Regions from separate parts of the Isoptericola sp. NPDC056618 genome, predicted to be linked through region 1. Evidence: riboswitches for the same ligand, from Rfam matches in the RefSeq annotation. Region 1 holds a riboswitch; each other region holds the start of a gene.
The links. Region 1 has a riboswitch for thiamine pyrophosphate ahead of ACFQ8T_RS05565 (bifunctional hydroxymethylpyrimidine kinase/phosphomethylpyrimidine kinase). Riboswitches for the same ligand answer to the same signal wherever they lie in the genome.

Region 1 (3,183 bases):
ACGGGGGCCGGGAGCTCGGGCTCCGCGTCGCCGGACGCCTCCTGGTCCCAGGCGACGACCTCGCCGTCGGAGTAGGTCTGGGTGGCGGGGAGGACGATCTCCTCCACGCCGTCCGGGACGGCGCCGGCCGACACGGTGAACCGGAGGAACTCGCCCGGCGCGATGCCGGCGTCGGCGTCGTCGGCGGTCCACTCGATGCTCGCCGGCGCCTCGGTGACGGTGGTGCCGTGCACCTCGACGGGCTCGGGCAGGGGCGCCTGGGTGACCTTCGCGGTCCAGCCCGGCACGGGCTCGACGGACACGCTGGTGAAGGGGGTGTCGGTGGGCAGGTCGACCTGCACCGCGGTGGTCGAGGCCTCGGCGGACTCGTTCGGGACCTTGAAGGTGAGGGTGGCGTACGACCCGGCCTCGGCCGCGTCGGGGGTCACGGTCACGTGCGCCGACGCGGCGGTCGCGCCGAGCACGAGGGCGGGGAGGGCGAGCGCGGCCGCGCCGGCGAGGCGACGCGGGCGGAGGGCAGGGGTGGTCCTGGACATGGGTTCTTCTGCTCCTGGCTGTCAGGTGTGTCAGTCGGTCGTGGGACGGCGAGGGACCCGCCCCCGTCCGACGACGGACCAGGGCAGGGTCAGGCGGCGCGCGCGAGGGCGCCCGGGAGCAGCAGCGGGGGCCCGCGTGGGGGCGTGCGCCGGCGGACGCGGGCCGGGTGGGGGCGCCAGGTGCGCCCGACGACGACGGCGTGCTCGCGGACCACCGGAAGCGCCCGCGGCTCCTGCACGAGGAGCGCGACGTGCCGCAGGTGCCCCACCACGGTGAGGGCCGCCCGGTCGCCCGCCGCGAGCAGCAGGGCGGTGAGCAGCACCGCGGCGGCGTGCGCGGCGAGCATCCAGGTCGTCGTCCCGGCGTCGCCCGCGTGGTGCAGCAGCCCGCCGCCCGTCGCGGGCGCGAGGGAGCCCGGGCCCATGGCGTGGAGCGCGTGGCCGTCCGGGGTGGCGCCCGGGGTCGCGAGCGGAGCCGAGGGAGCACCCGTGCCCGCCGCGCCGAGCACGGACAACGTCGTGTGCTGCACGAACTGCAGCGCGACCATCGCCGGCAGGAGGCGAGGGAGGGTCAGACGGCGGCGCGCGGTCCACACCGCGAGCGGCGCCGTGAGCGCCGCGACGACGAGCCAGGCGAGGGGTGCCGCGGGGAGCGCGCCGCCGGCCAGGAGATGGGCGGCGGCCGCGATGCTGAGCGTCGTGCCGGCGACGAGGAGCTCGCGCACACGACGGACGACCACGGGCACCCCCGCACCCTACCGCGGCGTCGGCCGGGACCTGCAGCCCCGCCCCGGGCGGCCGTTCGGGCGACGGCGGAGCCGGCCACGACACACCGCGCGGGACGCCGGACCCGCCGGGGCCGTCCTGGGCTACGGTGGGCGCCACGACACGGGGTGCGTCCCGACCGGTCATCGCCGCGACTTCGTCACGGCCGGCCGGCGGGCGCTGAGAACACACCCGTCGAACCTGATCTAGCTCGTACTAGCGAAGGGATGTCGACATGAGTGCGCGCGCACCTGAAGACAGCTCCGCCGGCCGCGCCGGCACCACCACCCCTGCTCACGCCGCCCCCGCTCCCGTCTCGTCGCCGACGACGGCGCCGCGGACGGGCAGCAGGCCCCGGGTCCTGGCGGTCGCCGGGTCCGACCCGTCCGGCGGCGCCGGCATCCAGGCGGACCTCAAGTCGATCGCGGCCGCGGGCGGCTACGGGATGGCCGCCGTCACGGCCCTGACCGTGCAGAACACCCGCGGCGTGCGTGACGTGCACGTGCCGCCCGCCGCATTCCTGGCCGCGCAGCTCGACGCCGTCGCCGACGACGTGGCCGTCGACGCCGTGAAGATCGGGATGCTCGCCTCGGCCCCGGTGGCCCGGGCGGTGGCCGCGTGGCTCGACGGGCTGGCGCGTGCCGCATCCCACCCGTCCGGGCCGTCCGGCGCGACCGCGCGCCCCGCCGTCGTCCTGGACCCGGTCATGGTGGCGACCAGCGGGGACCGGCTGCTCGACCCGGCGGCCGAGGACGCCGTGCGGGACCTGCTCGGCCGGGTGGACGTCGTGACGCCGAACCTGCCCGAGCTCGCGGTCCTCGCGCAGGAGCCCCCCGCCGCGGACTGGCCCGCCGCCCTCGAGCAGGCGCGACGGCTGGCCGCCCGGCACGGGGTCCTGGTGGTGGCGAAGGGCGGCCACCTCCTCGCGCGGTCAGAGGCGAGGGACGTGGGCGCCCCGGACGCCCTCGTCGGTCCGCGGGGCGTGCTCGTGGAGCTCGCCGGCCCTCGACTGACCAGCACCTCCACCCACGGCACCGGCTGCTCGCTGTCCAGCGGGCTGGCCGCCCGGTACGCGCGCACGGGCGACTGGGCGGAGGCGCTGCGCGGCACGAAGGCCTGGCTGACCGCGGCGATCCGGGCGGGGGAGGCCCTGCGCGTCGGCGGCGGGAACGGTCCCGTCGACCACCTGGTGGGGCTGCGCGCGGGCGGCGCGGAACCCCAGGCGGCGTCCTGTGCGGCCCGTGCGTCCGGGGCGGGCGCGGAGGACGTCGTCGCCCGGTGGTGGGACGACGCCGCGGACGTGCGCGCCGCGATCGACGACCTGGCGTTCGTCCGGTCGCTGGGCGACGGGACCCTCGACGCCGACCACTTCCGCGCCTACCTGGAGCAGGACGCGCTCTACCTGCGCGACTACGCGCGCTGCCTCGCCCGGGCGAGCGAGCTCGCGCCCACGCGGGCCGAGCAGGCGTTCTGGGCCGGTGGCGCGCACGGCGCCCTGGTGACGGAGCTCGACCTCCACACGCGCTGGCTGGGCGGGGAGCCGCAGGACGTGCCCGCCAGCGCCACGACGGCCGCCTACCTCGACCACCTGCGCGCGGCCGGCGACGACTACGTGACCCTCGTGGCCGCCGTCCTGCCCTGCTACTGGATCTATCAGGACGTGGGGGAGCGGCTGGCCGCGCGCAACCACGCGGGCCACCCGTACGCGGCGTGGCTGGGCACCTACGCCGACGACGCGTTCGCGGACGCGACGCGGGAGGCCGTCGCGATCCTGCGCCGCGCCGCCGCGGCGTCCGACGCGTCCACCCGGGACCGGATGGCGGCGGCGTTCCGCGCGGCGTGCGAGCACGAGCTGGCGTTCTTCGACCAGACGGGCCTCCCC
Region 2 (3,183 bases), on a different contig from region 1:
CGCGAGGGCAAGGCGCAGGCGCGGTGGGTGCTGCTCGACTTCGGCGAGGTCGTCGTCCACGTGCAGCACGCCGAGGACCGCGTGTACTACGCGCTCGAGCGCCTGTGGAAGGACTGCCCGGCGGTCGAGCTGCCGGAGGACGCGCGCGGCGGCGACGGCGCGGCGGCCGCCGCCGAGTACGGCGACGGCGGGGGCGACGGAGCGATCCGGCTCGCGGGCGACGAGCGGTGACGGCCGGCACCGTCGTCCTGCTGCGGCACGCCCGCACCGCCTACAACGCCTCCCTGCGGCTGCAGGGGCAGATCGACATCCCGCTCGACGAGGTCGGGCGCTGGCAGGCCGCGGAGGGCGGCTCCGCGCTCGCGTCGTCGCACCGTGCGACGCGCATCGTGTCGTCCGACCTGGGCCGCGCCGTCGAGACGGCGAACGCCTACGCGGACGCGCTCGGCGGGGAGCCCCTGGTCACGGACGAGCGCCTGCGCGAGCGCGGCTTCGGCGACTGGGAGGGCCTCACGGGCGCCGAGCTGCAGGAGCGCTGGCCCGAGGAGTACGCGGCCTGGCGCCTCGGCGCCGAACCCGTGGGCGCGGGGGCCGAGACGAAGGCGGCGGTCGCGCAGCGCATGGCCGAGGCCGTGGCCGAGCACGCCGCGGACCTGGACGACGACGCGACGCTCGTCGTCGTGTCGCACGGGGCCGCCATCTCGCTGGCGGTGACGGCGCTGCTCGGGCTCGACCCGACCACCTGGCGCGGGCTGTCGGGCATGCACAACGTGCACTGGTCGCACCTGCACCGTGCGGGGGAGGGGGCCGTGCCGGCCTGGCGCCTCGTGGCGCACAACGTGGGCGCGGGGTACCCCCTGGACCGCTGGCAGGCGGGGCCGGACTGGAATTTGGAACCTGGCCCGAAGTCTGCCTAAGATATCGACGTTCCGAGGGGCGCAAGCCCGGAGGAACACACCGAATCAGACGAATCGCCTGGCCGTCCGCGGTCGCGAGAGTCGGTTCTCGGGGCTGTGGCGCAGCTGGTAGCGCACCTGCATGGCATGCAGGGGGTCAGGGGTTCGAGTCCCCTCAGCTCCACCCCGACGAGAAGGCCCGGAACCTCATGGTTCCGGGCCTTCTTGCGTGACCAGGGGTTTCACGGTGCGGGACGCCCTTGCGCCGTCGCCGTGGTCGCCTAGGGTCGGACCTGCGGCCGCGTCGTCGGCCGCCACATCTGAAGACACCCATGACAGGGGAGCGCCGTCGAAGGGGCGCTGAGAGTGCGGGCACAGCCGCAGACCCTTGGAACCTGCTCCGGTTAGCACCGGCGAAGGGAGTTACCTGGAATGTCCGCGCCCACTGTCCTGCGCAGCCCGTCCCTGCGGTACCGCACCGTCGACCTCGTCACCGTGGCCATGCTCGGCGTGGCCGTCGGTGTCGTCTTCTGGGGCTGGACCCAGCTCTACCACCTGCTCTCCGCCGGGCTGGCCGTCGCCTTCCCGCCGGCCACCGGGCTGCTCGGGGGCGGCTGGCTGCTCGGCGGCGTGCTGGGCGGCCTCATCGTCCGCCGCCCGGGCGCGGCGCTGCTCACCGAGGTCGTCGCCGCGAGCGTCGAGGCACTGCTCGGCGCCGGCTGGGGCTTCTCGGCGATCGTCTCCGGCGTCGTCCAGGGGTTCGGCGCCGAGCTCGTGCTCGCCCTGTTCCTCTACCGCCGGTTCGGCACCGCCGTCGCGGCCCTGGCGGGTGCGACGGCGGGCGCGTGCGGCGCCGTCTACGAGTGGTTCGCCTACTACCCGGACTGGGCGTGGGGCTTCCGGCTGGCGTACCTGGGCCTCTTCGCGCTGTCCGGCGCGCTGCTCGCGGGCCTGGGAGGCGCGGCGCTCGTGCGCGCCCTCGCGCGGGCCGGCGTGCTCGACGCGTTCGGGCCGGGGCGCGACCTCGCCGACCGCGGCGACGGTCGTGCCGCCGATCGCGCCCGGGCCTGACGGCGTGGCGCGCGACGACGTCCGGGCGCTCGTGCGGGGGCTGAGCTGGCGGCCCACCGGGCGCCGGGCCCCGACGATCGAGGGCCTCGACCTCGCCGTCGGCGCGGGGGAGTGCGTCGGCCTGGTCGGGCCGAGCGGGGCGGGCAAGTCGACCGTGCTGCACGCCCTGGCGGGGGTCCTGGGGGACCCGCTGCCCGGTGACCTGTCCGGCACCGTCCACGTGGACGGCGGGGTGGGGCTCGTGCCGCAGGACCCGGGCTCCGCGGTCGTCGCGGCCCGGATCGGCCGGGACGCCGCCTTCGGCCCCGAGAACTCCGGCCTGCCGCGGGAGGAGATCTGGCGTCGGGCCCGGGAGGCTCTCGACCGGGTCGGGCTGCGGTACCCGCCCGACCGGCCGACGTCGGCCCTCTCGGGCGGCGAGCTGCAGCGGCTCGCGCTCGCGGGGGCGCTGGCGAGCGCTCCGGGCCTGCTGCTCCTGGACGAGCCGACCGCGATGCTCGACCCCGCCGCCGCGGCCGAGGTCCGCGCCGCCGTCGTCGGCGCGCTGGAGGGTACGGACACCGCCCTCGTGGTGGTCGACCACCACGTCGGGCCGTGGCTCGAGCACCTGGACCGCCTCGTGGTGCTCGGGCCGGGGGGCCGGGTCACGCACGACGTCGCGCCCGCCGCGCTGCGCGACGGCGCGGCCGGCCCGCGCGGCGACCTGACGCGCGCCGGCGTCTGGCTGCCCGGGGTGGCGGCGCCCGCCCCGCTGCCCGTCCCGGCCGCGCTGGTCGCGCCGGACGACGCCGGGCCGGAGGTCTCGGTCGACGCCCTCGAGGTCGACCTGACGACGCGCGGCCTGCGCGGCCGTACCACCACGCGGGCGCTCGACGGCGTGGCCGCGCGACTGCCTGCGGGGCGCCTCACGGCCGTCACGGGGCCCTCGGGGGCAGGGAAGTCCACGCTCGTCGCCACCCTCGCGGGGCACCTGCGGCCGACCGGCGGCGAGGTGCGGGGCGTCCCGGGGCGTACCGCCCCCTCGCGAGACCTTGCACGGTCGTGCGGCTGGGTGCCGCAGCACCCGGAGCACGGCCTGCTCGCCCTGCGCGTGCGGGACGAGGTGGAGCTCACCGGAAGCCGCCTCGGAGTCCCGGTGGACGTGGACGAGGTGCTCGCGCTGCTGCGCCTGGACCACCTCGCCGACGCGCACCCGTTCCGGCTGTCCGGCGGCGAG
Region 3 (3,183 bases), on a different contig from region 1:
GCGCGCTGCACCAGCGCGGCGGCGACGGCGGAGTCCACGCCGCCGGACAGGGCGCAGATGACGCGCGCGTCGCCGACCTGCGCGCGGATCGCGGCGACCTGGTCGGCGATGACGTTGCCCGCGGTCCAGTCGGGGGCGAGCCCCGCGCCCTCGTAGAGGAACTTCTCCAGCACGGCCTGGCCGTGCGCGGAGTGCTTGACCTCGGGGTGCCACTGCACGCCGTACAGCCGGCGGCCGGTGTCCTCGAACGCGGCGACGGGCGAGCCGGACGACGTCGCGAGCACCGCGAAGCCCTCGGGCGCGGCGTGCACGGAGTCGCCGTGGCTCATCCAGGTGGTCTGGTGGTCGGGGGTGCCCGCCAGCAGCACGCCGGACTCGCACACCTCGACCTCGGTGCCGCCGTACTCCCGCTGCCCCGTCTGCGCGACGGTGCCGCCCAGCGCCTGCGCCATCGCCTGGAAGCCGTAGCAGATGCCGAGCACCGGCACGCCGGCCTCGAACAGCGCCGGGTCCACGAACGGCGCGCCGGTGGCGTACACCGACGACGGGCCGCCCGACAGGATGATGGCCGCCGGGTTCTTGGCGAGCATCTGCTCGGTGGTGAACGTGTGCGGCACGATCTCGGAGTAGACGCGGGCCTCGCGCACGCGGCGCGCGATGAGCTGCGCGTACTGGGCGCCGAAGTCGACGACGAGGACCGGACGCGGCGTGGGCGCCAGGTCGGCGGTGGTGGGGGTGTCGGTGGCGGGAGACGTCACCGAGCCATCGTAGCCGCCGGACGGTACCGCTCCCGGGCCTGTCCCACGGGTCACGCGGTGGGGTAGGTCACCTCGCGCGGCGGTCCGGCCCGGACCGTCAGCCCAGCCGCTCCCGCAGCTCTCGCGCGGCCCGCTCGGCGTCCGGCGCCTGCGTGATCGCCCGTACGACGACGACGCGCGACGCTCCGGCGTCGAGCACGGCGTCGAGGCGCTCCGCGGCGACGCCGCCGATGGCGAACCACGGCGTCGCCGGGCGGGTGGCGGCGACCTCGCGCAGCAGGTCGAGCCCGACGGCCGCGCGGCCGGGCTTGGTGGGCGTGGCCCACAGGGGGCCGACGCAGAAGTAGTCGACGTCCGGGTCGGCCTCCGCCGCGGCGGCCTGGTCCGCGGAGTGCGTGGACCGGCCCAGCACCGGAGCCGGCCCGAGCAGCGACCGCACGGCGGGCACCGGGAGGTCGCGCTGCCCCATGTGCACCACGGGCGTCCCGGTGAGCTGCGCGACGTCGGCCCGGTCGTTCACCGCCCAGAGCGCGCCGTGCTCCGCGGCGACGCGGGCGACCACCTCCTGCAGCTCGAGCTCGCGCGCGACGTCGAGCGTCTTGTCCCGCAGCTGCACGACGTCGACGCCGCCCGCGAGCGCCCCGTGCAGGAAGTCCTCCAGGTCGCCGCGCTCCTCGCGGGCGTCGGTGCACAGGTACAGGCGGGCGTCGGCGAGGCGGGCGCGGGTCGCGTCGGGAGCGGTCTCCGGGGCGGCACCGTGGTCGGGCGCGGTCGTGGTCACGCCGGTCAGGGTAACCACGGCCCGGGTTACAGTGGCCGCGCACGGGAGCCCCGCTCGGGGCTGAGAGGGCGTAGGAGCCGACCGTCGAACCTGATCTGGGTCATGCCAGCGAAGGGAGCGCACATGCCCACGCCCAGCAGCCCGTCCGGCACCCCGTCCGATGTCGTCGTCGTGGGCGGCGGGATCGTCGGCCTCGCCGTCGCCTGGCGCGCCGCCGCGAGCGGGCTGTCCGTCACCGTGCTCGACCCGTCGCCCGGCGAGGGCGCCACCCGCGCCGCGGCGGGGATGCTCGCGGCCGTCAGCGAGTCCGACTTCGGCGAGCGGGAGCTCGCCCGCCTCAACGTCGCGTCGGCGGCCCGCTGGCCCGACTTCGCCGCCCGCCTGGCCGCGGCGACCGGGCGCGACGTCCCCCTGCTGCGCGCCGGGTCGCTCGCCGTCGCGTACGACGCCGACGACCTCGCGCTGCTGCGCCGGGTCCTGGCGCTGCACCGGGAGTGGGGTCTCGCCTCCGCCGAGGTCTCGGTGGCCGCCGCGCGGCGGCGCGAGCCGTACCTCGGGCCGCGGCTCGCCGGGGCGGCCGTCGTCGAGGGCGACCTCGCCGTGGACCCGCGGGGGGCGCACGCGGCGCTCGTCCAGGCGCTCGGCGGCGCCCTCGTGCGCCGCACGGCGGTGCGGCTCGAGCGCGACGGCGCGGGCCGCGTCGTCGCGGTGCACGACGACGGGGGCGCGCGCCACGCCGCGGGCGCGGTCGTCCTCGCGACCGGCGCGGACGCGACGGCGGCCCTGCTCGACGGCGTCCCCGACCTGCGCGTCCCGGTGCGGCCGGTCAAGGGCGTGACGCTGCGCCTGGACGCCGGCCCGGAGCTGGCGCTGGAGCACGTGGTGCGCGGCACGGTGCAGGGGCGGCCGGTGTACGTCGTGCCACGGGGCCCGGGCACGGGCGCGGGCCCCGGCACCGGCACCGGCACCGGCACCGGGCCAGGGCACCGGGAGATCGTCGTCGGCGCCACCAGCGAGGAGCGCCCCGACGACCGCCGCGCCGAGGCAGGCGGCGTGTTCGCGCTGCTGCGCGACGCCCGCGCGCTCGTGCCCGGCATCGACGAGGCCGCGCTGGTCGACGTCACGCCGCGCGCCCGCCCGGCCACCCCCGACAACCTGCCGCTCGTCGGCGCCACCGGCGTCCCCGGCCTGCTCGCCGCCGTCGGGCACGGACGCAACGGGGTGCTGCTCGCCCCGCTCACCGCCGACGCGGTCGTGGCCGAGCTGACCGGAGCGCCTCCCCCCGACCCGGCGCTGTCCGCCGCGGACCCGCGCCGCTTCGCGCCCGCCGACCCTCTCCCCGAAGGAGCCGCCCGATGACCGCCACCCCCGCCACCCGCACCGCCGTCGTGAACGGCGAGGCCTACCCGCTCGACGGGCCGCACGGCGACGGCGTCGAGGCCGTCGTCGCGGCCCTCGTGCCCGCGTTCGTCGCCGACGGGTCCGTCCAGGGCATCGCCGTCGCCGTGAACGACGCCGTCGTCCCCCGCGGCCTGTGGGCCGGTACCCGGATCTCGCCCGGCGACCGGGTCGAGATCGTCACCGCCGTCCAGGGCGGCTGACCACGAAGCCTGACCAGGAAGCACGGAGGAAGCATGACCAGCA

Region 2: linked by a shared signal. The riboswitch ahead of ACFQ8T_RS06060 (ECF transporter S component) and the one ahead of ACFQ8T_RS05565 (bifunctional hydroxymethylpyrimidine kinase/phosphomethylpyrimidine kinase) in region 1 are both predicted to bind thiamine pyrophosphate.
Region 3: linked by a shared signal. The riboswitch ahead of ACFQ8T_RS16195 (FAD-dependent oxidoreductase) and the one ahead of ACFQ8T_RS05565 (bifunctional hydroxymethylpyrimidine kinase/phosphomethylpyrimidine kinase) in region 1 are both predicted to bind thiamine pyrophosphate.

Annotation. Positions count from the first base shown of each region.
Region 1 covers NZ_JBHTVZ010000002.1:533,704-536,886, reverse strand. Annotated here, with positions in the region: gene ACFQ8T_RS05575 (YcnI family protein) at 1-536, opposite strand, end outside; gene ACFQ8T_RS05570 (hypothetical protein) at 626-1,282, opposite strand; TPP riboswitch at 1,416-1,546, shown strand; gene ACFQ8T_RS05565 (bifunctional hydroxymethylpyrimidine kinase/phosphomethylpyrimidine kinase) at 1,537-3,183, shown strand, end outside.
Region 2 covers NZ_JBHTVZ010000003.1:37,723-40,905, reverse strand. Annotated here, with positions in the region: gene rsfS (ribosome silencing factor) at 1-231, shown strand, start outside; gene ACFQ8T_RS06070 (histidine phosphatase family protein) at 228-917, shown strand; tRNA gene ACFQ8T_RS06065 (tRNA-Ala) at 1,008-1,080, shown strand; TPP riboswitch at 1,224-1,335, shown strand; gene ACFQ8T_RS06060 (ECF transporter S component) at 1,329-1,967, shown strand; gene ACFQ8T_RS06055 (ATP-binding cassette domain-containing protein) at 1,942-3,183, shown strand, end outside.
Region 3 covers NZ_JBHTVZ010000014.1:110,353-113,535, reverse strand. Annotated here, with positions in the region: gene guaA (glutamine-hydrolyzing GMP synthase) at 1-758, opposite strand, end outside; gene thiE (thiamine phosphate synthase) at 856-1,539, opposite strand; TPP riboswitch at 1,571-1,673, shown strand; gene ACFQ8T_RS16195 (FAD-dependent oxidoreductase) at 1,663-2,898, shown strand; gene thiS (sulfur carrier protein ThiS) at 2,895-3,140, shown strand; gene ACFQ8T_RS16185 (thiazole synthase) at 3,174-3,183, shown strand, end outside.